4 regions of the Streptomyces sp. LaBMicrA B280 genome follow, and region 4 is predicted to be linked to each of the others. Evidence: riboswitches for the same ligand, from Rfam matches in the RefSeq annotation. Region 4 holds a riboswitch; each other region holds the start of a gene.
The links. Region 4 has a riboswitch for cyclic di-AMP ahead of ACLF5H_RS10590 (transglycosylase family protein). Riboswitches for the same ligand answer to the same signal wherever they lie in the genome.
Positions count from the first base shown of each region.

Region 1: it holds a riboswitch for cyclic di-AMP, as region 4 does, so the genes downstream of both, ACLF5H_RS35000 (M23 family metallopeptidase) here and ACLF5H_RS10590 (transglycosylase family protein) in region 4, are expected to answer to the same signal.
Region 2: it holds a riboswitch for cyclic di-AMP, as region 4 does, so the genes downstream of both, ACLF5H_RS13605 (transglycosylase SLT domain-containing protein) here and ACLF5H_RS10590 (transglycosylase family protein) in region 4, are expected to answer to the same signal.
Region 3: it holds a riboswitch for cyclic di-AMP, as region 4 does, so the genes downstream of both, ACLF5H_RS17895 (M23 family metallopeptidase) here and ACLF5H_RS10590 (transglycosylase family protein) in region 4, are expected to answer to the same signal.

Region 1 covers NZ_JBMJCT010000064.1:130,308-137,345, forward strand. Annotated here, with positions in the region: gene ACLF5H_RS34990 (M16 family metallopeptidase) at 1-1,346, shown strand, start outside; gene ACLF5H_RS34995 (M16 family metallopeptidase) at 1,364-2,734, shown strand; cyclic di-AMP (ydaO/yuaA leader) riboswitch at 2,961-3,118, shown strand; gene ACLF5H_RS35000 (M23 family metallopeptidase) at 3,132-3,875, shown strand; gene ACLF5H_RS35005 (GntR family transcriptional regulator) at 4,098-4,784, shown strand; gene ACLF5H_RS35010 (HPr family phosphocarrier protein) at 5,018-5,299, opposite strand; gene ACLF5H_RS35015 (GNAT family N-acetyltransferase) at 5,445-7,038, shown strand, end outside.
Region 2 covers NZ_JBMJCT010000012.1:158,561-165,598, reverse strand. Annotated here, with positions in the region: gene ACLF5H_RS13610 (polyprenyl synthetase family protein) at 282-1,292, opposite strand; cyclic di-AMP (ydaO/yuaA leader) riboswitch at 1,825-2,042, shown strand; gene ACLF5H_RS13605 (transglycosylase SLT domain-containing protein) at 2,046-2,531, shown strand; gene ACLF5H_RS13600 (HAD family hydrolase) at 2,577-3,389, opposite strand; gene ACLF5H_RS13595 (NAD(P)-binding domain-containing protein) at 3,547-4,758, opposite strand; gene ACLF5H_RS13590 (ATP-grasp domain-containing protein) at 4,792-6,054, opposite strand; gene fahA (fumarylacetoacetase) at 6,293-7,038, shown strand, end outside.
Region 3 covers NZ_JBMJCT010000018.1:88,243-95,280, reverse strand. Annotated here, with positions in the region: gene trmB (tRNA (guanosine(46)-N7)-methyltransferase TrmB) at 1-211, shown strand, start outside; partial or broken gene ACLF5H_RS17905 (PrsW family intramembrane metalloprotease) at 278-1,745, shown strand; gene ACLF5H_RS17900 (aldo/keto reductase) at 1,747-2,691, opposite strand; gene ACLF5H_RS17895 (M23 family metallopeptidase) at 2,771-3,832, opposite strand; cyclic di-AMP (ydaO/yuaA leader) riboswitch at 3,842-4,009, opposite strand; tRNA gene ACLF5H_RS17890 (tRNA-Met) at 4,310-4,383, opposite strand; gene ACLF5H_RS17885 (dihydrofolate reductase family protein) at 4,430-5,611, opposite strand; partial or broken gene ACLF5H_RS17880 (signal peptidase II) at 5,635-5,964, opposite strand; gene ACLF5H_RS17875 (DUF2637 domain-containing protein) at 6,346-6,999, shown strand.
Region 4 covers NZ_JBMJCT010000011.1:80,007-87,044, forward strand. Annotated here, with positions in the region: gene ACLF5H_RS10575 (DUF501 domain-containing protein) at 1-388, opposite strand, end outside; gene ACLF5H_RS10580 (FtsB family cell division protein) at 505-981, opposite strand; gene eno (phosphopyruvate hydratase) at 1,170-2,465, opposite strand; gene ACLF5H_RS10590 (transglycosylase family protein) at 2,912-3,637, opposite strand; cyclic di-AMP (ydaO/yuaA leader) riboswitch at 3,642-3,811, opposite strand; gene ACLF5H_RS10595 (transglycosylase family protein) at 3,989-5,092, opposite strand; gene ACLF5H_RS10600 (DUF899 family protein) at 5,365-6,048, shown strand; gene ACLF5H_RS10605 (cytochrome P450 family protein) at 6,042-7,038, opposite strand, start outside.

The sequences.
Region 1 (7,038 bases), on a different contig from region 4:
CAGCGACCGAGCATCGCCTGGCCAACGGTCTGCGCGTGGTGCTCTCCGAGGACCACCTGACCCCGGTGGCGGCGGTCTGCCTCTGGTACGACGTCGGCTCCCGCCACGAGGTCAAGGGGCGCACCGGCCTGGCCCACCTCTTCGAGCACCTGATGTTCCAGGGTTCCGGGCAGGTCAAGGGCAACGGCCACTTCGAGCTGGTGCAGGGCGCCGGCGGCTCCCTCAACGGCACCACCAGCTTCGAGCGCACCAACTACTTCGAGACCATGCCCGCCCACCAGCTGGAGCTCGCGCTCTGGCTGGAGGCCGACCGCATGGGCTCGCTGCTGACCGCCCTGGACGACGAGTCCATGGAGAACCAGCGCGACGTCGTCAAGAACGAGCGCCGCCAGCGCTACGACAACGTCCCCTACGGCACCGCCTTCGAGAAGCTGACCGCCCTGTCGTACCCCGAGGGCCACCCCTACCACCACACGCCGATCGGCTCGATGGCGGACCTGGACGCGGCCACCCTGGAGGACGCCCGCCAGTTCTTCCGCACCTACTACGCGCCGAACAACGCGGTGCTCTCCGTGGTCGGCGACATCGACCCCGAGCAGACCCTCGCCTGGGTCGAGAAGTACTTCGGCTCCATCCCGGGCCACGAAGGCAAGTCCGCGCCCCGTGACGGCTCCCTGCCGGAGGTCATCGGCGAGCAGCTGCGCGAGGTCGTCGTCGAGGAGGTACCGGCGCGCGCCCTGATGGCCGCCTACCGGCTGCCCGAGGACGGCACGCGCGCGTGCGACGCGGCCGACCTCGCCCTGACCGTCCTCGGCGGCGGCGAGTCCTCCCGGCTGTACAACCGGCTGGTGCGGCGCGACCGTACGGCCGTCGCGGCCGGCTTCGGGCTGCTGCGGCTGGCCGGGGCGCCCTCCATGGGCTGGCTGGACGTGAAGACCTCCGGCGATGTCGAGGTGCCGGTCATCGAGACCGCCATCGACGAGGAGCTGGCCCGGTTCGCCGAGGAGGGCCCCACCGCGGAGGAGATGGAGCGCGCCCAGGCCCAGTTGGAGCGCGAGTGGCTGGACCGGCTCGGCACCGTCGCGGGCCGCGCCGACGAACTGTGCCGCTACGCCGTCCTGTTCGGCGACCCGCAGCTCGCCCTGAACGCCGTGCAGCGCATCCTCGAGGTCACCCCCGAGGAGGTCCGGGAGGTCGCCAAGGCCCGGCTGCGCCCCGACAACCGCGCCGTCCTGGTCTACGAGCCGAAGTCCCCGCAGGCCGTCGAGGACGCCGATGTGCCTCAGGACCCGGAGTCGGAGGCCACCGTAGAGGCCGGAAACGAGAACGAGGAGACGGCCAAGTGACCGAGCAGCTCGCCACCATGGACTTCCACCCGCAGCCGCAGGCCGGCGAGGCGAAGCCGTGGGCCTTCCCGGCCCCCGAGCGCGGCGCGCTCGACAACGGTCTGACCGTGCTGCGCTGCCACCGCCCCGGTCAGCAGGTCGTCGCCGTCGAGGTGCTCCTGGACGCCCCCCTGGACGCCGAGCCGGCCGGCCTGGACGGCGTCGCCACCATCATGGCGCGCGCCTTCTCCGAGGGCACCGACAAGCACTCCGCCGAGGAGTTCGCCGCCGAGCTGGAGCGCGCGGGCGCCACCCTGGACGCCCACGCGGACCACCCCGGCGTCCGGATCAGCCTGGAGGTCCCCGCCTCGCGCCTGGCCAAGGGCCTCGGCCTGGCCGCCGACGCGCTGCGCGCCCCCGCCTTCGCCGAGAGCGAGGTGGAGCGGCTGGTCCGCAACCGCCTGGACGAGATCCCGCACGAGCTGGCCAGCCCCGCCCGGCGCGCCGCCAAGGAGCTCTCCAAGGAGCTGTTCCCGGCGACCGCGCGCATGTCCCGGCCGCGCCAGGGCACCGAGGAGACCGTCGAGAAGATCGACGCGGCCGCCGTACGCGCGTTCTACGACCGCCATGTGCGCCCCGCCACCGCCACCGCGGTCGTGGTCGGCGACCTCACCGGCATCGACCTGGACGCGCTGCTCGGCGAGACCCTGGGCGCCTGGACCGGTACCCCGGGCGAGCCCCGCCCCGTGCCCGCGGTGACGGCCGACGACACCGGGCGTGTCGTGATCGTGGACCGGCCCGGCGCCGTCCAGACGCAGCTGCTCATCGGCCGGGTCGGCTCGGACCGGCACGACCGGGTGTGGCCCGCCCAGGTGCTCGGCACCTACTGCCTCGGCGGCACCCTCACCTCCCGCCTGGACCGCGTCCTGCGCGAGGAGAAGGGCTACACCTACGGTGTGCGCGCGTTCGGGCAGGTGCTCCGCTCCGGACCCGAGGGCAACGGCGCCTCCATGCTGGCCATCAGCGGCTCCGTGGACACCCCCAACACCGGCCCCGCGCTGGACGACCTGTGGAAGGTGCTGCGCACCCTCGCCGCAGAGGGCCTGACCGACGCCGAGCGGGACGTCGCCGTGCAGAACCTGGTCGGGGTCGCGCCGCTGAAGTACGAGACCGCGGCGGCCGTCGCGGGCACGCTCGCCGACCAGGTGGAGCAGCATCTGTCCGACGACTTCCAGGCGACGCTCTACCGGCAGTTGGCCGCGACGGGCACCGTGGAGGCCACCGCGGCGGTCGTCAACGCCTTCCCGGTGGACCGTCTGGTGACGGTTCTCGTGGGTGACGCGTCGGAGATCAAGGCGCCCGTGGAGGCACTCGGCATCGGCGAGGTCACCGTGGTGGCGGCCGAGTAACCGCGCACGCGGGCGGTCCTCTTACGGGTGGGGCCCTGACGGCCTACAGGTCGTCAGGGCCCCACTTTGTTCCACTGCCTCCTCAAGATGTCCGAATTGCGGCGGAGGTTGCCCGTCTGCCCTGTGGGATGCGCTACAAAAGCCGCGTTCTGTTTGAGGATTGAGAGCCGGTCCGCTTAGCGTCGTCCGGGTTGTCCGTCGGGCAGTGCGCCGCAGCCGCGGCACCGGACAGCCATCGCCGAGTCCCCAGGCGCGAGTCAGGGGAGCCGGGGACCCACACGTCCCTGGGGTGAATCGGGCGTCCGTGCGCGAGCGCGGGGCCCGTAGGAGACCTTCCTGCTCCGAACCCGTCAGCTAACCCGGTAGGCGAGAGGGAAGGAAAGGAACAGCCACACACATGGCGTTCATATGCGCCACCGGGAAGCACCGCAAGCCCGGCCGGGTCAAGCGCACCACCGCCCAGGCGGCCGGTGTCGCGGCCCTGACGACCACCGGTGTCATCGGCACCCTCGCCGCGTCCCCGGCGCTCGCCGCCGAGCACACCGTCGAGCAGACCGGCCTCACCCCGGTGCTCACCGCCGGCGACGACCTCGCCGAGCACATCGACGCCCAGGCCGTCGCCCAGCAGCGGATCGCCGAGCACGAGGCGGCCGAGAGGGCCGCCGCGGTGCGCGCCAAGGAGGCCCGTGCGGCCAAGGCCCGCGCCGCCCGCGAGGCCGAGCGCAAGCGACTGAACGCCTTCGTCGCCCCGATCGCGCACTCCTACGTGTCCACCGGCTACAAGGCCAGCAGCTCTCTGTGGTCATCCGGCTCCCACACCGGCATCGACTTCCACGCCATGACCGGCACCTCCGTCCACGCGGTCGGCGTCGGCACCGTCGTCTCCACCGGCTGGGGCGGGGCGTACGGCAACCAGATCGTGCTCCGCATGGCCGACGGCATGTACACCCAGTACGGCCATCTGTCGTCCATCGGTGTCACGGTGGGCCAGCAGGTCACCGCGGGCCAGCAGATCGGCCTGTCCGGCGCGACCGGCAATGTCACCGGCCCGCATCTGCACTTCGAGGCGCGCACCGGCCCCGACTACGGCTCCGACGTCGACCCCCTCGCCTACCTCCGCGGCCACGGCGTGAACGTCTGACCGACCCGCACGGCGTCAAACCGACCCGCACGGCATGAAAAAGCCCCGGCCCACCCGGCCGGGGCTTTTCGCCGTTCTCCGGCGGTTCTCGGCGGGCCCTGTCCAAAAAATATCCATGGTTCGGGGCCCGCCATCGGAAATTCCGGCGCGGTGGAATAGAGTCACGGAAAACACGCGCCCGTCGTCGGTGTCGTGTCGCGGGTATTAAGGCGGAGGTCGGTCATGCGTATTCCGGCGCAATCGGTGTGCACGGCGATCCGGGACGACATCGTCGCCGGCGCCCTCGAACGCGGCGGCCGCCTCACCGAGGAGGTGCTCGCCCGCCGCTACGGCGTCTCCCGCGTCCCCGTGCGCGAGGCCCTGCGCACCCTGGAGGCGGAGGGCTTCGTGGTGACCCGCCGGCACGCGGGCGCCTGTGTGGCCGAACCGACCGAGCAGGAGGCCGCCGACCTGCTGGAGATGCGCCTGCTCCTGGAGCCGCTGGGTGCCGCGCGCGCCGCCCGGCGCCGTACCGAGGCCCATCTGAAGGTGCTGCGCGGCCTGGTCCGGCTGGGCCAGGAGCGCGCCAGGAGGGGCGGCAGCGAGGATCTCCGCGCCCTGGACGGCTGGTTCCACGAGACGCTGGCCCAGTCCTGCGGCAGCCCCTCGCTGACCTCGGCACTCGTCCAACTGCGCCACAAGATCGCCTGGATGTACACGGTGGCCACGCCGCCCGACGTGGTCGGCACCTGGGCGGAGCACGGCGCGATCGTGGACGCGGTGGCCCGCGGCGACGGCGAGCGCGCCCGCGCGGTGACCGCGCTGCACACCGAGCGGGCGACGGCGGCGCACCGGCTGCGCGTCCCCGGAGCCGCGCCGCGCACGCGGACTTCGCAACATGCCGTAAACATGTCCGGTGCGGGGAATTAACACCGGTGCCGTATACAAAGTGGGCGGGATATTCGACGGCCGTGTATTTCTGGATGCCCTGAATTCCGGTGAACGGGTCATGGTGAATGCTGGCCGCGACCAATAAGGTGGCGGCCGAAAACGCGGAAGCCGCGCCACCCACTGAGGATGGCGCGGCTTCTCGAAATCCCGCCCGGCCCGTTCCGGGTCCGCGCAGCCGGCCCCGGGTCCCGCGTAGACGGGCCCGGTCCCGCTCAGACCGTCTCGGGCAGCTCTTCCAGGCCCTCGGCGACCAGCTTGGCCAGTCGGTCCAGGGCGGCGTCCGCGCCCTCGGCGTCGGAGGCGAGCACGATCTCCTCGCCGCCCTGGGCACCCAGGCCCAGAACACCCAGCATGGACGCCGCGTTGACCGGGGTGCCGCCGGCCTTGCAGATCGTCACCGGGATGCCTGCGGCCGTGGCGGCCCGGACGAAGATGGAGGCGGGGCGGGCGTGAAGACCCTCGGCCCAGCCGACGTTGACGCGGCGCTCAGCCATGTGTTGCTGCCCTTCACTGTTCAGGGTTGTCTAGACCAGTGTTCCATATCGTGACGCGTGCCAGAAGAGGGGCTGCGCACCCCCTCCGCCGTGCTCCACAGAGTGCCCCGCGCCGTTGTCGTACGCGAGCCGTACGCTGGGCCCCATGCGAACCTCGGCGGAACCGCGGAGCCGGTACGAGTACCCCGCGCACTGGGAGGCGGACGTGGTGCTGCGGGACGGAGGGACCGCCCGCATCCGGCCCATCACCGTCGACGACGCCGACCGCCTGGTCCACTTCTACGAGCAGGTCTCGGACGAGTCCAAGTACTACCGTTTCTTCGCTCCTTACCCCCGGCTCTCCGCCAAGGACGTCCACCGCTTCACGCACCATGACTTCGTGGACCGGGTGGGCCTCGCGGCCACCGTGGGCGGCGAGTTCATCGCGACCGTGCGCTACGACCGCATCGGTGCCGGCGGCGCGCCCGCCTCCGGACCTGCCGACGAGGCGGAAGTCGCCTTCTTGGTACAGGACGCCCACCAGGGCAGGGGAGTCGCCTCCGCCCTCCTCGAGCACATCGCGGCCGTCGCCCGGGAGCGGGGCATCCGCCGCTTCGCCGCCGAGGTGCTGCCCGCCAACAACAAGATGATCAAGGTGTTCACGGACGCCGGGTACACCCAGAAGCGCAGCTTCGAGGACGGCGTCGTACGCCTGGAACTGGACCTCGAACCCACGGACCGCGCCCTGGCCGTGCAGTACGCGCGCGAGCAGCGCGCCGAGGCACGCTCGGTGCAGCGGCTGCTCGCGCCCGGCTCGGTCGCGGTCATCGGCGTCGGCCGCGCGCCCGGCGGGGTCGGCCGGGGCGTCCTCGCCAACATCCGCGACGCCGGGTACGCGGGCCCGCTGTACGCCGTGAACAAGGCGTTCCCCGGGGATCTGACGGAGGTCGACGGGGTGGCCGCGTACCGCTGTGTGCGGGACGTCGACGCACCGGTGGACCTCGCCGTCGTCGCCGTACCGGCCGAGTGCGTGCCCGCGGTGGTCGCCGAGTGCGGGGAACACGGCGTCCAGGGGCTCGTCGTGCTCAGTGCCGGGTACGCCGAGAGCGGCCCCGAGGGCAAGGAGCGGCAGCGGGCGCTGGTGCAGCAGGCGCGCGCGTACGGCATGCGGATCATCGGGCCCAACGCGTTCGGCGTCATCAACACCGCCCCGGACATACGGCTGAACGCCTCCCTCGCCCCCGAGATGCCCCGCCCCGGCCGCATCGGCATGTTCGCCCAGTCCGGCGCCATCGGCATCGCGCTGCTGTCCCGGCTGCACCGGCGCGGCGGCGGGGTCACCGGCACGACCGGCGTCTCCACGTTCGTCTCCGCGGGCAACCGCGCGGACGTGTCCGGCAACGACGTCCTCCAGTACTGGTACGAGGACCCGGACACCGACGTCGTCCTCATGTACCTGGAGACCATCGGCAACCCGCGCAAGTTCACCCGGCTCGCCCGGCGGACGGCGGCGGCCAAGCCGCTGGTCGTGGTGCAGGGCACCGGTACGGCACCGCAGGGACACGCGGTGCGCGCCACGCGGCTGCCGCACACGACCGTCTCCGCGCTGCTGCGGCAGGCCGGGGTGATCCGGGTCGACACCATCACCGAACTGGTCGACGCCGGGCTGCTGCTCGCCCGGCAGCCGCTGCCCGCCGGGCCCCGGGTGGCGATCCTCGGGAACTCCGAGTCGCTGGGCGTGCTGACGTACGACCGGTGCC
Region 2 (7,038 bases), on a different contig from region 4:
TCCGTCGTCGGCGGCGGCTGCCCTCACGCTGGTCCACCCGAGCCGCCATTCTCACCCGAATCGGTGAGGAGTGGTGATGTCCGTGGTGTCCATACGACCAAATCCGCGGTGAGGAAGCGTCAGCCCTCGGAGCCAACTCGGCGTACGACTGCGGTATGACACGTAGGGCGCACCCCTAGGGGCTCGGACGCGTCCCTCAGGGCAGGATGCGACGAGAACCCGGGGTACGGCCACCTGGTGGACGCCGAACGGGTGGTTGTCCGGGGCACGGACACGGGCGGTCACCCGGCCCGGTGCACCACCGCGTCGCACAGCCCGGTCAGCGCCACCTTGGCATCGCACTCCCGCAGCGGGGCGAGCGCGGCGCGCGCCTCCTCCGCGTACCGCACGCTGTCCCGGCGGGCCTGCTCCAGGGCCGGGTGGGCGCGCAGCGCGGCCAGTGCCTCGGCGAGCCGGGCGTCGTCGCCGAGGTCGGAGTCCAGCAGCTCGCACAGGGCGAGGTCCTCGGGCAGACCGAGCCGGGCGGCCCGCTCGCGCAGCCGCAGCACGGGCAGGGTCGGGACGCCCTCGCGCAGATCGGTGCCGGGGGTCTTGCCGGACTCCTGGGAGTCGGAGGCGATGTCCAGGTAGTCGTCGGCGAGCTGGAAAGCCACGCCGAGCCGCTCGCCGTACTGGGTGAGCACGTCCACGACCGTCTCGTCGGCGCCGGACATCATCGCGCCGAACCGGCAGGACACCGCGACCAGCGAGCCGGTCTTGCCGCTGAGGACGTCGAGGTAGTGCTCGACCGGGTCGCGGCCGTCGGTGGGTCCCGCGGTCTCCAGGATCTGGCCGGTGACCAGGCGTTCGAACGCGAGGGCCTGGACCCGGACCGCCTCGGGGCCGAGATCGGCGAGGATCTGGGAGGCGCGGGCGAAGAGGAAGTCGCCGGTGAGGACCGCGACGGAGTTGCCCCAGCGGGTGTTGGCGCTGTCCACGCCCCGGCGTACGGCGGCCTCGTCCATGACGTCGTCGTGGTAGAGCGTGGCCAGATGGGTCAGCTCCACGACCACGGCGGACGGCACCACTCCGGGCGCGTAGGGGTCGCCGAACTGCGCCGCGAGCATCACGAGCAGCGGCCTGAAGCGCTTCCCGCCGGCCCGCAGGAGGTGCTGCGCGGCCCCCGTGATGAACGGGACCTCGCTCTTCGTGGCCTCTAGCAGGCCCTCCTCGACAGCCGCCAATCCGGCCTGGACATCGGCTTCGAGAGCCTGGTCCCGCACGCTCAGCTCGAACGGCCCGACGACGGTCACGAGGGGTCTCCTGTCTGCTGGTGTCTGCTGGCGATTACGCGGTTTGTCGATAGGTCGCTGCCCTCACTCAAGTCAGCGTATCCGGTCCGGTTTCGATCACCGATAGCGCCCACCCTGCGCCCACCCGTCCAGCTCGGGCGGTATCGGGTCATGAACGGCATACCCCTGCTCAGATGATGACAACGGACAATTATTGCCTTAACCGGTAATCGGGAACTTCGGCGCGACCCCGGGACGGGCGGAGTATCGACCCCGCCCCACCGAGGGACGAATCCCCCATGCCCGATTTTCCATAGTTTGCCATTTCGTGAATTGGGTCACCCGGCCGCCTTCCCGCCGGTGACCCGCCGACACCTCTTCCCGCCGCACCCCGTAAGCGAGTTGAGTGTTGGCATTCGCAAAGGATCAAGTACCCCATAGGCTGATGATCAAGGCCAAATGCCTCGATATAACAATTCAGCGCTTGTTCCCGGCATGTGCTCTCGCATACGTTCCCGAGCCATCGGGCGGACGCCTAATCCTGCCGCCGCCCGTACACCCATCGACGAACTCATTCGTACGGCAGGAGCGGGGGACCCAGGTAAGTCGCCGAACCGGACGACTCACATGGCGCAGCGCGTGACACAGCGCGCCGCACCGCGTGTTCGCACCGGACGGCTTGGGGTAAAGCCACGCCTCTCACGGGGCGCGACCGGGCACCTCCCCGCCCGAACCCGACAGCTCACCTCGCAGGCGTAGGAGAGGAACGTCCCCATGTCTGCTGCCGTTCAGCCGCGCCGCACCCGCGCCAACCGTCTCGTCCGCCTGATCGCCGTCGCCGGCACCGGCGCGGCCGTGCTCGCCATGCCGCTCGTGGGCGCGGCGACCGCGTCCGCCACCACCGGTACGACCTCGGCCGCCACCACGCCCGCCGGGTACCCGAACAACCTCGACGGCTGGATCCGCGAGTCCCTCGCGATCATGGCCCAGAAGAACATCCCGGGCTCCTACAACGGCATCCACCGCAACATCATCCGCGAGTCCTCGGGCAACCCGAACGCCATCAACCTGTGGGACTCCAACGCGGCCAAGGGCATACCGTCCAAGGGTCTGCTCCAGGTGATCGACCCGACCTTCAACGCGTACCACGTGGCCGGAACGTCGTTCAACATCTACGACCCGGTCGCGAACATCACCGCCGCCTGCAACTACGCGGCGGCGCGGTACGGCTCGATCGACAACGTCAACGGCGCCTACTGATCGACGCCGGGCCGTAGCGGCCCCCGGCACCACCGCTGTTCCCGGTCATCCGGCCGGGAACAGCCTTTCGAGGACGACGGCGATGCCGTCGTCCTCGTTCGACGTCGTGACCTCGTCGGCGACCGCCTTCAGCTCGGGGTGGGCGTTCGCCATCGCGACGCCGTGCGCCGCCCAGCGGAACATCGGGATGTCGTTGGGCATGTCGCCGAAGGCGAGGGCGTCCTTCGCGGGGACCCCGAGCCGTTCGGCGGCCAGCGCGAGCCCGGTCGCCTTGGTCACCCCGCACGGCTGGAGCTCCACGGTCCCGGGCCCCGACATGGTGACCGTGGCCAGCGAGCCCACCACCGAGCGGGCCACCGCCGCCAACTCGTCGTCGGACAGGGTGGCGTGGCGCAGCAGCACCTTGCTGATCGGCGCGCCCCACAGATCGTCGCGCCGGGCCACCTTGACCGCGGGCAGCGTCGGGTGGGGCATCCGGTATCCGGGTTCGATCAGGGTGAGCCCGTCCGTGCCGTCCTGGTCGACGGCCGCGAACACCGGGCCCACCTCGGCCTCGATCTTGCCGAGCGCGGTCTCGGCCAGCTCCCGGTCCAGCCGGACCGACCACAGCATGCGGCCGGACCCGGCGTCGTAGACCTGCGCCCCCTGCCCGCACACCGCGAGGCCCGTGCTGCCGAGGGCGGTCAGCAGGGGGCGGACTCTGGGGGCCGGGCGGCCGGTGACCACCAGATGCCGGGCCCCCGCCCGCCCCGCCCGCGCGAGCGCGGCCAGCGAGCGCTCGGAGACGGTGTCGTCGCCGCGCAGCAGCGTCCCGTCCAGGTCGGTGGCGATCAGTGCGTACGCGGGGGAGGCAACCATGATCCGAGAATACGGACCCGCCCCCTCCACCAGCCGCCGCGTGCCGCCCCGACTCCCGTGTCCTTCCTCGGACTTGTGCGGAACGTGCCGCCAAGTGGGCTTGGGGCAAGCGGTGATGGGGCGGCAAAGGCCGCTGCCGGACCCGCGGGCGCGGTGTTCAGCCGTGCGCCGCCGCCAGATGTCCCGCCAGTCTCGGGGAGGCGAATTCCGTGCCGCACACGAAGCGCATCACCGGGCCGTAGGAGGAGGCGGCCGGCAGGCCGGTGAAGTAGAGGCCGGGGACGGAGGAGACGTAGCCGGCGCCGAGGCGCGGGGTGCCGCGGCTGGTGGCGAGGTGGGTGCGCAGGGTGGGCCCGAGGAAGTCCATCGCGGCGATGTCCACGCGGTAGCCGGTCGCGGCGACGACATGGTCGGCGGTGAGCCGCTCGACGCGGCCGCCGTGCGTGCGCACGGTCAGCTCCGGGCCGCCGTCCGCCGCCGCCGCGCCCAGCACCCGCTCGACCTCCGTCACCTGTACGGCGCCCTCGAACCGCTCCCGCAGCCACCAGGCGCCGAGCGGGCCGAGCACCCGGCGCACCAGGAAGTGCCGGGCGGGCTCGGGCAGGAAGCGGTAGGGGTGCGGGCAGTAGCTGAACGCCCACAGCGACCAGGCCCGCCCGAACGGCGACTCGGGACGCAGCCTCGGCTGCTCCCAGGGCGGCGCCCCGAACGCGACCCGGCCGCGCCCCCGCGCCACCACCCGCACCCGGGCCCCCGCCTCCGCCGCGAGCACGGCCGTCTCCAGCGCGGACTGCCCGGCGCCGACCACGATCAGCTCCTTGCCGGCGAACCGCGCGAGGTCGTGGTGCTGGGAGCTGTGCGAGACGGGACCCCCGGGAGCGGGCTCGCCGCCCGCCGCCCGCCGCAGCTCGGCCGGGAGATGGGCGAGACCGGACAGCCCGGTGGCCACCACGACCGCCCGCGCGACGAACGACTCCCCCGAGTCCAGCTTGAGTTCGAAGCCCCGGCCCGCGTCCCGCCCGGCCGGCTCCACGGAGACCACCCGCACCCGCTCCAGCCCCGGCACGAGCCGCCGCTGGAACCACTCGCCGTACCCGATGAAGGTCTCCACCGGGATGACGTCCTCGTCGCGGGCCAGCCGCCGGATCCCGGCCGCGGCGCAGTAGTCGGCGAGGGTGTGGCCGGGCTGCGGGCAGTCGAGGCTGGAGGCGGCGGGGGTCGATTTCAGCAGCATGCCCTCGGGCATATGGGCATGCCAGCTGACCATGGGGTCGCCGAAGACCCGTACGGGCAGGCCGCGCGCCCGCAGATGGGCGGCGGTGGACAGGCCGAACGGCCCCGCCCCGATGACTGCAACCGGTCGGATCACGAAGTCCCTCCCCAGGACGCGTTTCCTCGTGGCCTACTTGGATGTGCCGCGGCGGCGGTCCCGCCACAGCCGGCGCAGATGCCGCGCGCCCGGCCGCGCGAAGCGGGCGAGCATGGTGAGGAACGGCAGCGGATCGTCCCCCGCGAACCAGGCCAGCTCCGTCCCGCTCGCCCGGCGCGGCGCGTGCGGGGTCGTATAGCCGCCGCGGCGGTAGGCGACCAGGGCCGGCAGGTCGATGTTCTCCACGACGTAGCGCCGCCCGGCCCGCTGCTCGGCCCGGGGCACGGGCCGCCCGGTCAGATCGAGGTGCAGCGCCCGTACGACGTCCACGCCCGCCGCGCTCTCGAACAGCCGGAACTGCGCGCCCATCCGGGGATTGAAGTCCAGCAGTTTGTACCGCCCGTCGCGCCGGTCGAAGCGCAGATCCAGGTCGGCCACCCCGCTGAACCCGATCCGCTTCACGAAGCGTGCCGCCAGGTCCGCGAGTTCGGGATTGTCGACGACGTACGCGTGCGCGGTCATGCCCGCGTGCGGCGGCCAGGACCGCACCTTCACCCCGGTGAACAGCGCGAGCGGGTTCGCGTCCCGGTCGAAGCAGGCGTGCACGATCCAGTCCTCGGCCTGCTCGCGCGGCAGGTACTCCTGGAGGATCACCCCGGGGTCCGGCCCCCACGCTCGGGCCAGGGCGAGCAGGCCCGAGCGGGTGGCGATCCGCGTGGTGCCGCCCACGGCGGGCCGGCTGCGGCGCAGGAACGCCTCCCGGTTCTTGGCCACCACCGGGAAGCTCGCGGTGTCGGCGAACGCCACGACCTCCTCGTACGACCGGGGGAAGGCCGCCGCCGGGCTCGCGAGGCCGTGCCCGTGTTCCTCGCACAGTTCGTGCAGTCCCTGCTTGCTGGCCACCCGGCGCGGCAGCCCGGGGTCCACGGGCGGGCAGAGAAAGGGTCCGGCCAGCTCCTCCCGGTGCTCGGCGATCAGCACCGCCGCCTCCTCGTCGGTCGGGATCAGCACGGCCGGGCGGCCGATCCGGCGCCCGATCCGCAGCAGCCCCTCGACCAGATGCCCGGGGTCCTCCGCGCCGGTCGTCGGCCAGACGAACGCCCGGCGCAGATAGCGCGAGGCGGCCGCCGGTGTGTACGGGTCCTCGGTGATCGCGTACATGGGCACGCCGAGCCTGCCCAGGCTGCGGATCGCGCCCACCCCGCCGTGGTGCAGCGGGTAGGCGCCGAACTTGACGATCAGTCCCGGCACCTCACGGTCGACCTGCACGGGCGCACCGACGGTGTCTTCGGCCACGGGTCCCCCCACGTGTCCCCCCAGGGGAACGGATCCACCCCGTCCGTCTCCCCCGAAGGACGCTAAGCCGGAACTACCGCCTCCGACAAGGGTCTTTCGGACATTGCGAACTCTTGAGGCACTACGGGGGCAACCCCCCAGCCACTGCCCAAGACCGCTGTCCCGGCCGTAACGTGTGGCTCGATCACGTGCAACGCATCGCCACGCATGGCCTGGATGAGAGCGAGGCAGTACCCCGATGCCCCCCTTCGACGTCCCCGAGGGCGACCCCTTCGGCCCGCACAACCTTCCCCTTGGCGTGTTCTCGCCCGCCGGCAGCTCGGAGCGCAGGGTGGGCGTCCGGCTCGGGGACCAGGTCCTCGACGCGGGCGCCGCGGCCGCGGCCCTCGGCTCGCCGCACCAAGCGCTGCTCGCCCGCCCCGTCCTCAACCCGCTGCTGGCGGCCGGGCGCGCCACCTGGACCGAGGTGCGCTCCGCGGTCACCTCCTGGGTCACCGACCCCGCGTACCGCGAGACGCTCGCGCCCCTGTTCCACCCGCTGTCCGAGGTGTCCCTGCACCTGCCCTTCGAGGTCGCGGACTACGTCGACTTCTACGCCTCGGAGCACCACGCCCGTAACGTCGGCAAGGTCTTCCGCCCGGACGCCGCGGACTCCCTCACCCCCAACTGGAAGCATCTGCCGATCGGTTACCACGGCCGCTCCGGCACCGTCGTGGTCTCGGGCACGGATGTCGTACGGCCCTCGGGGCAGCGCAAGGGTCCCGCCGACCCGGCGCCGGTGTTCGGCCCCTCGATCCGGCTGGACATCGAGGCCGAGGTCGGCTTCGTGGTGGGCGTGCCGAGCGAGCTGGGGACCCCGGTCGCGCTCGGCGACTTCCGCGAGCACGTCTTCGGGCTGTTCCTGCTCAACGACTGGTCCGCGCGCGACATCCAGGCCTGGGAGTACGTGCCCCTCGGCCCGTTCCTCGGCAAGTCCTTCTCGAC
Region 3 (7,038 bases), on a different contig from region 4:
GCGGACCGGCGCGCTGGTGCACTGCGCGACCGACTGGGAGCCGTACGCGGAGCAGATGCTGGAGGTGCTCTCCGCCCACCCCGACTTCGAGAACACGCAGGCCGACGGCGGTTTCGCGCCCCGGCCCGGGTTCCGGCCGCTGACCCGTTTCGAGGGACAGGGACTGGACAAGGGCCATGTCGTGCACGACCTTCTCTTCCGCCGCCGGTAGACGCCGCGGTGAACGCCGCGGATAAACCGCTCAGCCCCTCGTCCCGCCACCGTTAGGGTCGATGCCGTGGCCACCAGTTCCGTGTACCCAACGTATCCCCCGCACCCCGGTGCCGAGGCGCTGCGCCACCCGCACTGGTGGCAGCTGCGCTGGGTGCGGTACGGCGCGCTGATCACGCTGCTGGCGATGTCCGCCCTCGTCATCCTGGCGCTGGTGCGCAAGGAGACCGGCACCGAGGGGTTCCTGGTGGGGCTCGGCCTCGCGGTGCTGCCGGTGCCCTGGCTGATCACCGCGTTCCGCTGGCTGGACCGGGTGGCGCCGTTCGCCTGGCGGAACCTGGTGTTCGCGTTCTGCTGGGGCGCGTTCGCGGCGGCGCTCATAGCCATCGTCGCCAACAGCTTCGCGACCAAGTGGATAGCCACCTCCACCGCGGACCCGGCGGGCGCCAACACCCTCGGCGCCACCGTGATAGCCCCGATCGTCGAGGAGTCCGCGAAGGCCGCGGCCGTCCTGCTCGTCTTCCTCTTCCGCAGACGCGAGTTCACCGGGGTCGTGGACGGGATGGTGATAGCCGGGATCACCGCCACCGGGTTCGCGTTCACCGAGAACATCCTCTATCTCGGCACGGCCTTCGGCACCGACCAGGTCACCGGCGGCCACGGCATCGTCTCCGTCACCGCCGCCACCTTCTTCGTGCGCATCGTGATGTCCCCGTTCGCGCACCCCCTGTTCACCACCTGCACCGGCATCGGCTTCGGCCTCGCCGCGGTGTACGGCTCCCGCGGGCGCGCCCGGCGGGTGCTGATCCCGCTCGGCGGACTGCTCCTCGCGATGTGCATGCACGCCCTGTGGAACGGCTCCGCCGGCTTCGGGCAGTACGGCTTCCTCGCGGTCTACGGCGCCTTCATGCTGCCTGTGTTCGGGCTGCTGACCTGGCTCGGGATCTGGACCCGGCAGCGGGAGCTGCGCACGGTGCGCGAGGAGCTGCCGACCTATGTGCTGGCCGGCTGGCTGGGCCCGGCCGAGCCCGGCGCGCTGGGCTCGATGCGGGCCCGCCGGATGGCCCGCGACTACGCCCGCCACCACGCCGGGCGCCCCACGGCGCGCACGACGCTCTTCCGATCTCTACGCCCGCCACCACGCCGGGCGCCCCACGGCGCGGGCGGTCGCGCAGTACGAGACGTACGCCACCGCCCTCGCGCTGCTGCGGGCGCGGGGCCGCCGGGGCCGGGCGGGCGCGGACTTCGCCGCCCGTGAGCGGGAGCTGCTCCAGGAGCTGTGGCAGCGCCGGGAGGCCGCCCGCCCCGCCCTGGAGTACGCGGCCCGCAGGGCGGCTCCCGCCCCCGTCCCGAGGGGCTGGGCACCGGCGCCGTACGGGCACGCGTATGTCCGGGGGCCGGGGCAGGGGCAGGGGTACGGCGGTCCCGGCTACGGGTATCCGCAGGGCCCCGGACACGGATACGCGCGGGGCCCGGGTCCCGGGTACGGCTACCCGGCGGCGCCGTACCCCTCGTACAACCCGTACCAGATGTGACCTACGCCGAGGCGTCCGTCAGCTTCTTCAGTTCGTCGTCCGTCAGCTTCAGGTCGCCGACGACCAGCAGCGGCGGGAGCTGCTCCAGGGTGCGGGCCGAGGCGATGGGCGCGGTGACGGTCGGCTGGGCGGCCAGCCAGGCGAGGGCGACGGTGGCGTGCGGGGCGTCGTGCGCGGCGGCGATCTCGTCGAGGGCGGCGAGCACCTTCTGGCCGCGCTCGCTCTGCGCGTAGTCGGCGACCCGGCCGGCGCGGGCGCTGTCCACCTTCGCGCCGGGCCGGTACTTGCCGGTCAGGAAGCCCGAGGCGAGCGCGAAGTACGGCACCGTGGACAGGCCCTCACGGGCGACGAGGTCCTGGAGCGGGCCCTCGTAGGTGTCCCGGGAGACCAGGTTGTAGTGCGGCTGGAGCGCCACATAGCGGGCCAGGTTCTCGCGGGTGGAGAAGTCCAGGGACTCCTTCAGCCGCTCGGCGCTGATGTTGGACGCGCCGATCTGCCGGACCTTGCCCGCCTTCACCAGCTCGTCCAGCGCGCCGATGATCTCCTCGACCGGCACCTCGGGCTGGTCGAAGTGGGTGTAGTAGAGGTCGATGTGGTCGGTGCCCAGACGGGCCAGGGAGGCGTCGGCGGCGGCCCTGATGTTGGCCGCGGACAGACCCTTGTACTGCGGGTGCTGGCTGACCTTGGTGGCGATGACGACGTCGGAGCGGTTGCCGCGGGCCTTGACCCACTTGCCGATGACGGTCTCGGACTCGCCGCCCTGGTGGCCCTCGATCCAGGCGCTGTAGGAGTCGGCGGTGTCGATGAAGTTGCCGCCCGCGGCCGTGTACGCGTCCAGGACGGCGAAGGAGGTCTGCTCGTCGGCGGTCCAGCCGAAGACATTGCCGCCCAGGCAGAGCGGGAAGACCTCGAGGTCGGAAGAGCCCAGTGTGCGCAGAGAAGTCATGCTTCACATCAACACCGGCGGCGGATGATCGCATTCCGCCGCCGGTGGGGAGATCCGCGCGGGTTCCGCGCGGGTTCCGTCAGGGGTTGAGGCCCTTGTCGCGCAGCCAGGGCGCGGGGTCGACGGCGGTGGCCTGCCCGTTCGGGTGGACCTCCAGGTGCAGATGGGGACCGGTGACATTGCCGGTGGCGCCGACGCGGCCGATGACCTCGCCGGTGCTGACCTTCTGGCCGACCGAGACATTGATCGAGGACTGGTGGCAGAACCACAGCTCGGTGCCGTCGTCCAGGGTGAGGACGGTGCGGTAGCCGTAGGCGCCGGCCCAGCCCGCCTGGGTGACGGTGCCGCCGTGGACGGCCTTGATCAGGGTGCCGGTGGGGGCGGCGAAGTCGAGGCCGGTGTGGTACCCGGAGGACCACATGGCGCCGGGCTGCCCGAAGGTGCCGGTGATCGTGTACGAGACGACGGGCAGCGTGTACTGCTTGGCCAGCTCGGCCAGCCGCTTGGCCTCGGCCGCCTTCTTGGCGTCGGCCTCCGCCTTCTCCTTGGCGGCGGCGGCCTTGTCGGCGGCCTCCTTCTCCGCCTTGGCGGCCGCGGCGTCGCTCTGCCGCTGGGCGGCGGCGACCATCGCGGCGGTGGCCTTGCTGTCGGCCTGGCCCTGCTGCTGCTCGGCCTGGGCCATGATCCGGTTGCGCAGGGCCTCGCCGGCGCCGCTGTCCTTCGCGCCCTCGGTGGTCTGCCCGAGGCCGGTGAGCGCGGTATCCGTCTTCGCCTCGGGCGCGTCGGTGGAGTCGTCGCCGAAGAAGTGCTCGACGGTGGACAGATGCGGCACCGAGACGTTCGGCATGTCCGGCATCGAGATGGAGACCGGCGGCTTGCCGGTGTTGGCGCTGGCGATGCCGCCCGCGCCGACGGCGGCGATCACACCGACGCCGAGGACGGTGGAGCTGCGGGCGAAGCCGCCGCGCTGCTTGACGACGCGGTGCCGGCCGCGGACCGGGGTGACGGTCTCCTCGGTGGGGTTCCACTCCTCCCAGGGTCCGTCGTCGTCGAGGGCGGGGCCGGGGCCGGGGCCGAACGACTCGGGTTCACGCTGGGCGGGCACGAACGGGGCTTCTGGGGCAGGCCGGTTGGACGCCACGGGGGCGTGCTCCTTTCCTTCCTCCGCCTACCGGGTTAGCTGACGGGTTCGGAGCAGGAAGGTCTCCTACGCGCGTAAACCGCTCGTGGACTCGGCCGAGTCCGCGACGGTGTCCGCGTGATTCACCCCAAGGTGGTGGTTCCCCGGTTCCCTTGCGGGATTCGGCGCGTGCGCACGGAGCCGTCGCGGGTGACGGCTGGGACGACCGCGCTGCGTTATCGAACGTTAATAGACCCGGGGGGAACTTTCCAAGCCGTTCGGCTTGATCATTAACGCTTCGAGCCATGGACGTACCCCCCAGCAGGCCGCCAAACCGGGCGAGTTGACCGACGTTCAGGAGCCATCAGGTTTTTGATGGTGACTCAGACGTTATGCGCAGGGCGGTCGAACGGTCACTACGGGTAACCCCCGTATCCGGGGTCCGGAAAACACTCAGGGCCGGAATCCATCAACTGGATTCCGGCCCTGAGATATCAGTAGCGGGGACAGGATTTGAACCTGCGACCTCTGGGTTATGAGCCCAGCGAGCTACCGAGCTGCTCCACCCCGCGGCGATGTCTCTACTGTACGCCATCACCAGGGTGGAAAGCACATCGGTCAGGACGGGGCCCCGGAGCGGCCCGGCAGATGCCGGTTCGGGGCCTTGGCCAGGTCCTCGTACTCGGGCAGTACGAGGACCTCGGCACCCGCGCCGGTCAGCACCCCCGTGCCGTCGGCCGCCACCACGAACGTGTCCGGCTCGCGCCAGGCGGTCACCACCCGGCGCACCCCCGCCCGCAGGATCAGCTCGGCGCAGGGCGCGGGGCGGGAGGCGCGGCGGGCACAGGGCTCCAGGCTGCTGTAGACGGTGGCGCCGGGCAGCCGGGGGTCGGCGGGGTCGGTCTTGGCGAGCGCCGCCTCCTCCGCGTGCGCCACCGGGTCCGTGCCCTCCCGGGAGTGGCCGCGGGCCAGCTCGGTGCCGTCGGCGGCGACCACGACCGCGCCGACGCTGAAGGCCGTCTCCGAAGGCGGGCACAGCGCGGCCAGCTCGCAGGCGGTGCGCAGCCAGTGCCGGTCGGCCGCGGTGGGCAGCGGGCCGGTGCCGGGCGCGGTGGGCTCGTAGCGCGTCAGCACGACGTCCTCGATCCGGCGGGACTCGACGAGCCGCAGCCGGCCCTCCTGGTAGCGGCCGGGGCCGAACAGCCGCGTGGCGGCCGGATCGCCCACGATCAGCGGGGCGAGCGCCAGCTGCAGCTCGTCGGCGAGGCCCTGCTGGAGGAGCTGGGTGTGCACGGCCGCGCCGCCCTCCACCATCAGCCGGCCGACCCCCCGCTCGGTGCGCAGATGGCCGAGCAGCGCCCGCCAGTCCAGCTCCGGGCCGAGCGCGACGACCTCGGCGGCGCCGCCGAGCAGCCGGGCGGCCTGCGCCGCGCCCCGGTCGGTCGTGTAGACGAGCTTGTCACCGCCGGTGTGCCAGAAGCGGGCCCCGGGGTCGAGGTCGCCGCTGCCCGTGACGGTGACCTTCAGCGGGTACTCCGGCCTGCCCCGCGCGAGCCGCGCCGCGCGCCGCTCGGCGGAGTTGACCAGCAGGCGCGGGTTGTCGGCCCGCAGGGTGCCCGCGCCGATCAGCAGGGCGTCGGCCGAGGCCCGTACCGCGTCGACCCGGTCGAAGTCGGCCGGTCCGGACAGCAGCAGCCGCTCCGGACCGGTGTCGTCCAGGCAGCCGTCGAGGGAGACGGCGGCGGACAGCAGCACGTACGGGTACGGCGCGGACTCGGGGTGGGCTCGCTCGGTGCTCATCGGCTCCAGTGTGCGGCCCCGCGTCAGCCGGTCCGCTCCCGGGGACGGCGCGCGTCGCCCGGTTCGTGCCCGGCGCAGGACAGGGCGACGATCAGCACGCCGCCGCAGGTGATCGCCCAGTCGGCGAGGTTCATGACGCCGCCCAGCAGCAGGCCGAGGGCGATCGCCCAGGGGGTGCTGGTCAGCCGCCGCGACACCCGCACGATGACGGCGGCCACGGCGAGCGCGATCAGGGTGAACACGATGGTCGTGGCGCCGCCCATGCCGAAGGCCGCGCCGGGATTGCGCTGCACCCGCAGCTCCAGCCAGGACCCGAGCACCGGCACGTCCCGCTCCCGCGCGACTCGCTCGACGTCACCCTCGTACTCCTCCCCGGTTCCCGCCCACCGTACGGGCCGCCCGGCGGGACGTCACCGCGTTCCCGGGCCCGCGGAAACGGCATTCGTATTTTCGCCAGTTGCTGTCATAGGACCGCCGGACCCCGCTTTCGAGCTACAGAAGCACCCGAATGCCCCACACCCCCATCTCCCGAGAGGCTCGTTAGCTGACCGTGGCACGCACTGAGAGACGCACAGCGCTGAATCTCCACTCGCCGGTCACATTCCGGCTGGAAAGCAGGGAAGGCGAGGTGTTCACCGACGGCTGTTCAGATCTTCTCGACGATTTCTTGAAGAGAATCCGCCAGCTGGAGAGTGAGTACCTGCGGGCGATGGTGAGGCTCTAGGAGTCAGCCCATGGACAGGATTCACGATGAAGACGTTTTGTGTGACTATGAGTTCAGCACGCTCGAGATGCAATGGGACCCGGTCGAAGAGCTGGCCCAGATGCTGTCCGGGGCGTCCGCCGCGAATCCCGACCCGGCCCCGCCGCACGGCAGGTCCAGCCACCGGAGAAACCGTCGGCGCATCCGTACCGAGCCCGGATTGCTGCGCGACAATCAGCGCGGTGCGCCCGTCACGCTGCTGATCGCCACCATCTCGGTGTGCGCGCTGTGCATGCTGGGCTGGTCCTTCTCCTATTCCTACGCACAACTCCGCGCCACCGCTTCCTCCGTACTGCCGATGCGCCTCGCGCAGTGGTGGCCGTTGACGGTGTACGGGCCCTGGCTCGTGGCGGCGCTGTCCATTCTGCGGGCGACGGTTCAAAGCCGAAGTGCCAGGAGATCGTGGGGAGTTCTGCTGGGCGCCTCCACGATGGCGGTCGCCCTGTGCGTCTGCCATGCGGCGCATTCCCCGCTTTCCCTGATCATCTTCGGAATTCCGCCGATCACCGCCCTGGTGTGTTTCTGGGAGATCGTCGGCCAGGTCTCCTCCAAGGTGGCCCGCCCCCGGCATGCCGCGCACAGCCGCCGCACTCCCAAGGCGCAGGGGTCGTACGACGTGAGGTGAGTACGCCGGCCCGCCGGGAACACCGGCGGGCGCGGTCAC
Region 4 (7,038 bases):
CCCGGTCCGGCATGCCGCCCGCGCTCGGGAAGCCCGCCAGGACCTCGATCTCGTCGCGGCGCCGAATGTAGTCCTCGTGCGCGGCCCGGTAGGCGGCGGCCAGCTCCGGGTCGCTCTGCAGGCGCTCGGTCATCTCCTTCATGACGCCGTTGGCCTCCAGCGTGCCGATGGCCGAGGCGGCCTTGGGGCACGTCAGGTAGTACAGCGTCGGGAAGGGGGTGCCGTCGGGCAGGCGCGGCGCCGTCTCCACGACGTCCGGCTGACCGCACGGGCAGCGGTGCGCGATGGCGCGCAGGCCCCGCGGGGGGCGGCCGAGCTGCTGCTTGAAGGCCTCGACGTCCGCGTCGGTGGGCTCGGTGCGCGGGGTGGGCGGCGGAGGGGTTTCCATGACTGCTTTCAGATTTGCTTTCTGTGGGTCACCGGACGGGGCCGGATCACTGGTCGGGGCCGGGTCACCGGTCGGGGCCGGTCACTGGTCGGGGCCGGGTCCCCGGTCAGGGCCGGTCACTGGTCGGAGGCGTCGGACTTGTCGACCCCGTCCCAGATGTTCGTGTACCAGGGCCGGTGGGCGGCCTTGAGGTCGGTGCGGGACTGCCGGGCCGCGCCCGGGTCGACCACCACGTACCCGGTCTCGCCGGGCATCACATAGTGCAGACGTTTGCGGATCTGCTGCTCCGCATAGGCGTCGTCCTGCCAGCGCGCCTTGAGGTCGCGCAGCTGTTCGACGCGCTTGCGGGCATCGGTCTGCTGCCGCTGGAGGTCGGCGATCTGGGCGCGCTGCGAGACGTACTGCCGCATCGGATAGGCGAGCGCGACCACCAGCGAGCACAGCACCAGCGCGAGCAGCGCGGCGCGGCCGGTCAGCCGGGAGCGGCGCGCCTGCCGCTTGGTCTGCGAGCGGTAGACCCGGGCCGCCGTCTGCTCGCCGAGCAGCCGCAGCCTGGTCGCGGTGGAGAAACGGTCCCGGTCCCTTGCGGCCATGTCGGCTCTCCGCCTCCCCTTTCACGCCCTCCTCGGGCGGTCGCACACGTGCGTACGTCCCCGGACACGGTACGGGACCGGGTACGGGGACGTACGTACGACTGGCCAAGAGGTGGCCCGGGCTGGGTCAGCCCTCGCTGTGTCCAGTTCGCGGAGCGCTGTGTCTACTGGTTCGCGGAGCGCTGTGTCTACTGGTTCGCAGAGCGAAACCGCGGGAAGGCGCTGCGACCCGCGTACACCGCGGCGTCGTCGAGGATCTCCTCGATGCGCAGCAGCTGGTTGTACTTGGCGACGCGCTCGGAGCGGGCCGGGGCGCCGGTCTTGATCTGGCCGCAGTTGGTGGCGACGGCCAGGTCGGCGATGGTGACGTCCTCGGTCTCACCGGAGCGGTGGGACATCATGCACTTGAAGCCGTTGCGCTGGGCCAGCTCGACGGCGTCCAGGGTCTCGGTCAGCGAGCCGATCTGGTTGACCTTGACCAGCAGGGCGTTGGCGGAGCCCTCCTCGATGCCGCGGGCCAGGCGCTCGGGGTTGGTCACGAACAGGTCGTCGCCGACGATCTGGACCTTGTCGCCGAGGCGGTCGGTGAGGACCTTCCAGCCGCTCCAGTCGTCCTCGAACAGCGGGTCCTCGAGGGAGACCAGCGGGTAGGCCGCCACCAGCTCCTCGTAGTACTCCGTCATCTCGGCGGCGGAGCGCTCCTTGCCCTCGAAGAGGTACTTGCCGTCCTTGTAGAACTCGGAGGCGGCGACGTCGAGGGCGAGGGCGATCTGCTCGCCGGGCGCGTAGCCGGCTTCCTTGATGGCCTCGAGGATCAGGTCCAGGGCCTCGCGGTTGGAGCCGAGGTTCGGGGCGAAGCCGCCCTCGTCGCCGAGACCGGTGGCCAGGCCCTTGCTCTTCAGGACCTTCTTGAGGGTGTGGTAGACCTCGGCACCCCAGCGCAGCGCCTCGGAGAAGGACTCCGCGCCGATCGGGGCGATCATGAACTCCTGGATGTCCACGTTAGAGTCGGCGTGCGAGCCGCCGTTCAGGATGTTCATCATCGGCACCGGCAGCAGGTGCGCGTTGGGGCCGCCCAGGTAGCGGAAGAGCGGCAGGTCGGACGCCTCGGAGGCGGCGTGCGCGACGGCCAGGGAGACGCCGAGGATGGCGTTGGCGCCCAGCGAGCCCTTGTTGTCGGTGGCGTCCAGGTCGAACATGGCCTGGTCGATCAGGCGCTGCTCGGTGGCGTCGTAGCCGACCAGCTCCGGGCCGATCTGCTCGATGACGGCGAGGACGGCCTTCTCGACACCCTTGCCCAGGTAGCGGTTGGGGTCACCGTCGCGCAGCTCGATGGCCTCGAAGGCGCCGGTGGAGGCGCCGGACGGGACGGCGGCACGACCGGTGCTGCCGTCGTCGAGGCCGACCTCGACCTCGACCGTGGGGTTGCCTCGGGAGTCCAGGATTTCCCGGGCTACGACGACGTCGATGGACGGCACGAGCATCTCCTTCTTGGATGTGACGCTGGAAGTGCGGGGCGGCGGCCGTACGGCTGCGCCTTGCGACTAGAGCCTAACCGTCCCGGGGTCGCCGACCACCGACCGACCGTCTGGTGGGCGACGGGGACATGCAGACGGTACCCATTGTTCACCACCGGAACAAAGGGGTTCGCGGATGAGAGCTGACTGAAGTCCGGGAAAACGCAAGACCCCGCCCCGGCGCGAACGGGGGAAACGCGCCGGGGCGGGGTGCTCGGGGGGGGCGGGTGCCCGGGAGAACCGTGGGGGGAGCGGGCCCCTGGGCCGTTGGGGGTCGGTCACCGGGGGCGGGTTCTCGGGGCTTGCCGCGGGCGGGTCGGCAGGCGCCTCGAAGGGAGGTGCCTGCTCCCGTGGGGACGGGGCGAGTCCTCGGGGGTACGGCGAGGAGGGGCGCCGTACCCCTTCGGGTCGGACTACTTGAGGTGGAGCTGCTGGCCCGGGTAGATCAGGTCGGCGTTGTCGACGATGTCCTTGTTCAGGTCGAACAGCTTCTTCCAGCCGCCGGCCACGTGGTGCGCGGCGGCGATGGAGCTGAGGGTGTCGCCCTTGACCACCTTGTACTCGCCGTCACCCTTCTTGACCTTCTTGCCGGTCGGGGTGGTGACGGTCTTGCTCTTGCTCGTGGACGAGCCGGTGGAGGTGCCCGTGGACTTGGTCGGCGCCGGGGTGGTGCGCTCGGTGGAGCGCGTGGCGGCCTGCTGGTCCGTGGAGCGGGTGGCGGTGCTGTCCGACGACGAGGGGGTCGTCGAGCCGGAGCCGCTGTACGGGGTGCTGCTCAGACCCGTACCGCAGACCGGCCAGGCACCCTTGCCCTGCGCGGCGAGGACCTTCTCGGCGACGGTGATCTGCTGGGACTTGCTGGCCTGGTCGGCGGTCGACGCGTAGGCGGTGCCGCCGTACGCGGCCCAGGTCGAGGCGGAGAACTGGAGGCCGCCGTAGTAACCGTTGCCGGTGTTGATGGACCAGTTGCCGCCGGACTCGCACTGGGCGACCGCGTCCCACTGGGAGGCGGTGGCGGCGGAGGCGGTGCCGGTGGCCATCAGCGGCGCGGCCACGGCGGCACCGGTGACACCGGCGAGCGTGACGACGCGGACGGCCTTGGACGGACGACGGTGCTTGCCCTTGCCGGAAAACAGCATGGAACGATCCCCTCACCGACGCCTGCGAGGTGAGCTGTCGGGTTCGGGCCGGTTGAGTTGCCCGGCCACCCCTCCTCGTGGAGGCGTGGCTTCACCCCAAGCCGGTCCGGCATCAACTGCCGGGCCCGGCACTTACCTTGGGTCCCCCGCTCCTGCCTGCGGCGCGTGACGCGACGACTGTTCCCGGGCAGCCGCTGGCAGGATTCGGCGTTGCGGCCGCCGGGGCTCGTGGTGACGAGCGGCCTTGACCGTAGCCACGTGATCGACGGAATTTCAAAGACGATCAGGGCTTCTGAGACTCATCCCACACTTTCGCCAAATCGGACATTTAGCGATCAAGTAGGGCGTCAACTAGCCCTGGTCCGCGTCCGTTTCGTCACTGACTTTCAGGGTCTGACCGGCGGTGATGTGGTTCGGGTCGGCGCCCACGACCTTCTTGTTCGCGACGTAGAGCGCGTGCCATCCGCCGTCGACGTCGAGCGAGTCGGCGATGGCGCTCAGCGAGTCGCCCGCGCGGACGGTGTAGCTGCCCGGCTCGCGGGTGGCGTGCCGACCGGAGTTCGAGTCGTTCTGCCCGTTTGCCGTGCTTTCGTCCGCGTTGCCGCCGCGGTGGCGGCCGCCGGTGAGGGCCCCGGTGTCGACCAGGTTCCAAGAGCCGACGGTCTGCTGGGGGTTGTCCGGGGTGCCGGTGGACGGCGCGGGGGTCGCGGAGCCGTCGGCGGGCGCGGACGGCGTGGCCGGGACGGAGGGGTCCGCGGAAGACGGGTCGGACGGGTCCGGGCTGGGGGTGCCGGTCCCGGGCTTGCCGGTGTGCTTGCCCGGGTTCGGGCTCGCGTGCTTGCCGGTCTGCTTGCCGGAGCCGTGGGTCGGCGAGGAGGAGGGGTCGGTGGATCCCTTCCCGGAGCCGGTACCGGTGTCCGAACCCTTGCCGGTGCCGGTGCCGGTGCCGGTGCCGTCCTGGTCGCCGCCCTGCGTGCCCGCCGGGGCGGAGGGGTCGGGCAGTCCGGACGGGTCGGTCGTGTCGCCGCCCTGGTCGCCGCCGCCGTCGCCGACGCCCGGATCGACGCTCACCGAACCGGAGTTCGAGGTCAGTCCGGACAGCAGGGCGCAGGTGGCCCAGGGCGAGGTGCCCTTGTCCTTGAGGATCTTCTCGGCCACGGCGATCTGCTGCGAGCGGCTGGCCTGGTCGGCGGAGGAGGCGTACCGCGTGCCGCCGTACGCGACCCAGTCGTCCTGGGATATCTGGAGGCCGCCGTAGTACCCGTTGCCGGGGTCGGCGCTCCAGGCGCCGCCGCTCTCGCAGTTGGCGACCTTGTCCCAGGTGGTGCCGTCGGCCGCGTGGGCGCTCGCGGCGCCGAGCAGCGGGATGGCGATGGCGGAGCCGGTCACACCGGCCGCGACGAGGAGGGCCGGAGCCTGACGGGGGCGGCGGTGACGACCGTTCCCGGAGATCATGCGGAAGCCTTTCGTACGACGGCGGGGGCCGGCGCGGCGGGTGGTGCCGGGTCGCCGCGCTGAGGGGTGAAGGTAGCGGCACACGATCACTTGTCACAAGTTCATGCCGCGCGGATAACGCGAAGATCACAGGATTGAACGTCCGTCCCTCCGCTCCGTCACGTCCCGTTTCACCCGTCGGGCACGGCGGCGCCTCATCCTCGGGGCGCGGGGCTCCCGGAACCATGGAACCGACCTGATTCCGGGGGGCTGTTCACCCAGGAGGACACAAGATGCGGCACACCCGGTTGCACGGTGAGTCCGCGGAGTACCTCGCCGCCCGCGAGGAGCTGCGCCGCGCCGAGATCGAGCTGATGCGCGAGCGCGAACGGGTCGCGGCCCTGCGCCGGTCGCTGCCGCCGGGGGCCGAGGTCGACGACTATGTCCTCCTGGAGGGCCCCGCCGACCTGGACGCGGGCGACGCGCCGGAGCGCGAGGTTCGCCTGAGCGAACTGTTCACCGGGGGCCCGGAGCGGCCCCTGCTCGTCTACCACTTCATGTACGGCAAGCGGCAGACCGACCCCTGCCCGATGTGCACCCTGTGGATCGACGGCTTCGACGGCGTCGCCCGCCATGTCGCGCGCAACGCCGACCTGGTGGTGGTGGCCGCCGCCGACCTGCCCACCCTGCGCCGGCACGCCCGCGCCCGCGGCTGGTCCCGGCTGCGGCTGCTCAGTGCCGGGGACAGCACCTTCAAGTACGACCTGGGCAGCGAGGACGAAGACGGCGTCCAGGACTCGACGGTCTCGGTCTTCACCCGGGACGCGGACGGCACGGTCCGGCACTTCTACTCCGCGCACCCCCGGATGGCCGAGGACATCGACCAGCGCGGCATCGATCTCCTCAGCCCCGTGTGGCATCTGCTCGATCTGACCCCGGGCGGCCGGGGCGACTGGTTCGCGGGCCTGGACTACTGAGCGGGCGGGGTGAACTCCACCGGCAGGGTGCGCAGGCCCCGCATGATGAGCCCGCCGCGCCAGCGCAGCTCGTCCGGGTCGGCGGCGAGCCGCAGATCGGGCAGCCGGGTCAGCAGGGTGGCCAGCGCGGTCTGTCCCTCCAGGCGGGCGAGCGGGGCCCCCAGGCAGTAGTGGATGCCGTGTCCGTACCCGAGGTGCTGGTTGTCCCGGCGGCCGAGGTCCAGTGTGTCCGGGTCCTCGAACCGCTCCGGGTCCCGGTCGGCGGCGGCCAGCACGACGAGCACCGGGTCGCCGGGCGCGATCTCCTGCCCGCCGATGGTGAGCGGCTCGGTGGCGAACCGCCAGGTGGCCAGCTCCACCGGGCCGTCGTAGCGCAGCAGCTCCTCCACCCCGGTCGCCAGCAGCTCCTCGTCGCCGCGGGCGAGGGCCGCTTGCAGGCGGTGGCGCTGCTCGGGGTGGGTGAGCAGGGCGTAGGTGCCGTTGCCGATCAGATTGACGGTGGTCTCGAAGCCGGCGAACAGCAGGATGAAGGCCATCGCCGCGGCCTCGTTCTCGGTGAGGTGCTCGCCGTGGTCGGACGCGCGGATGAGGCCGGAGATCAGGTCCTCGCCGGGCGCGGGCTCGGCGGGCAGCGCCTCGCGCTTCTTGTGGATCAGCTCGGCGAGGTAGCCGCGCATCTTCTTCACCGACCGGGCGACACCGCCCCGGGGTCCTCCCCCGTGCCGGATCATCATGCCCGCCCAGTCCCGGAAGTCGTCCTGGTCCTCGCGCGGGACGCCGAGCAGGTCGCAGATGGCGTAAATAGGGAGGGGAAAGGCGAACTCGTGGATGAGGTCGGCCGAGCCGCGCTCGGCGAACCGGTCGATGAGGTCGTCGGTCAGCTCCTGCACCCGGTCCGCGAACTCGGCGACCCGGCGGGGCGTGAACGCCTTGCTGACCAGTCGGCGCAGCCGGGTGTGGTCCGGCGGGTCGATGTTCAGCAGATGCGTC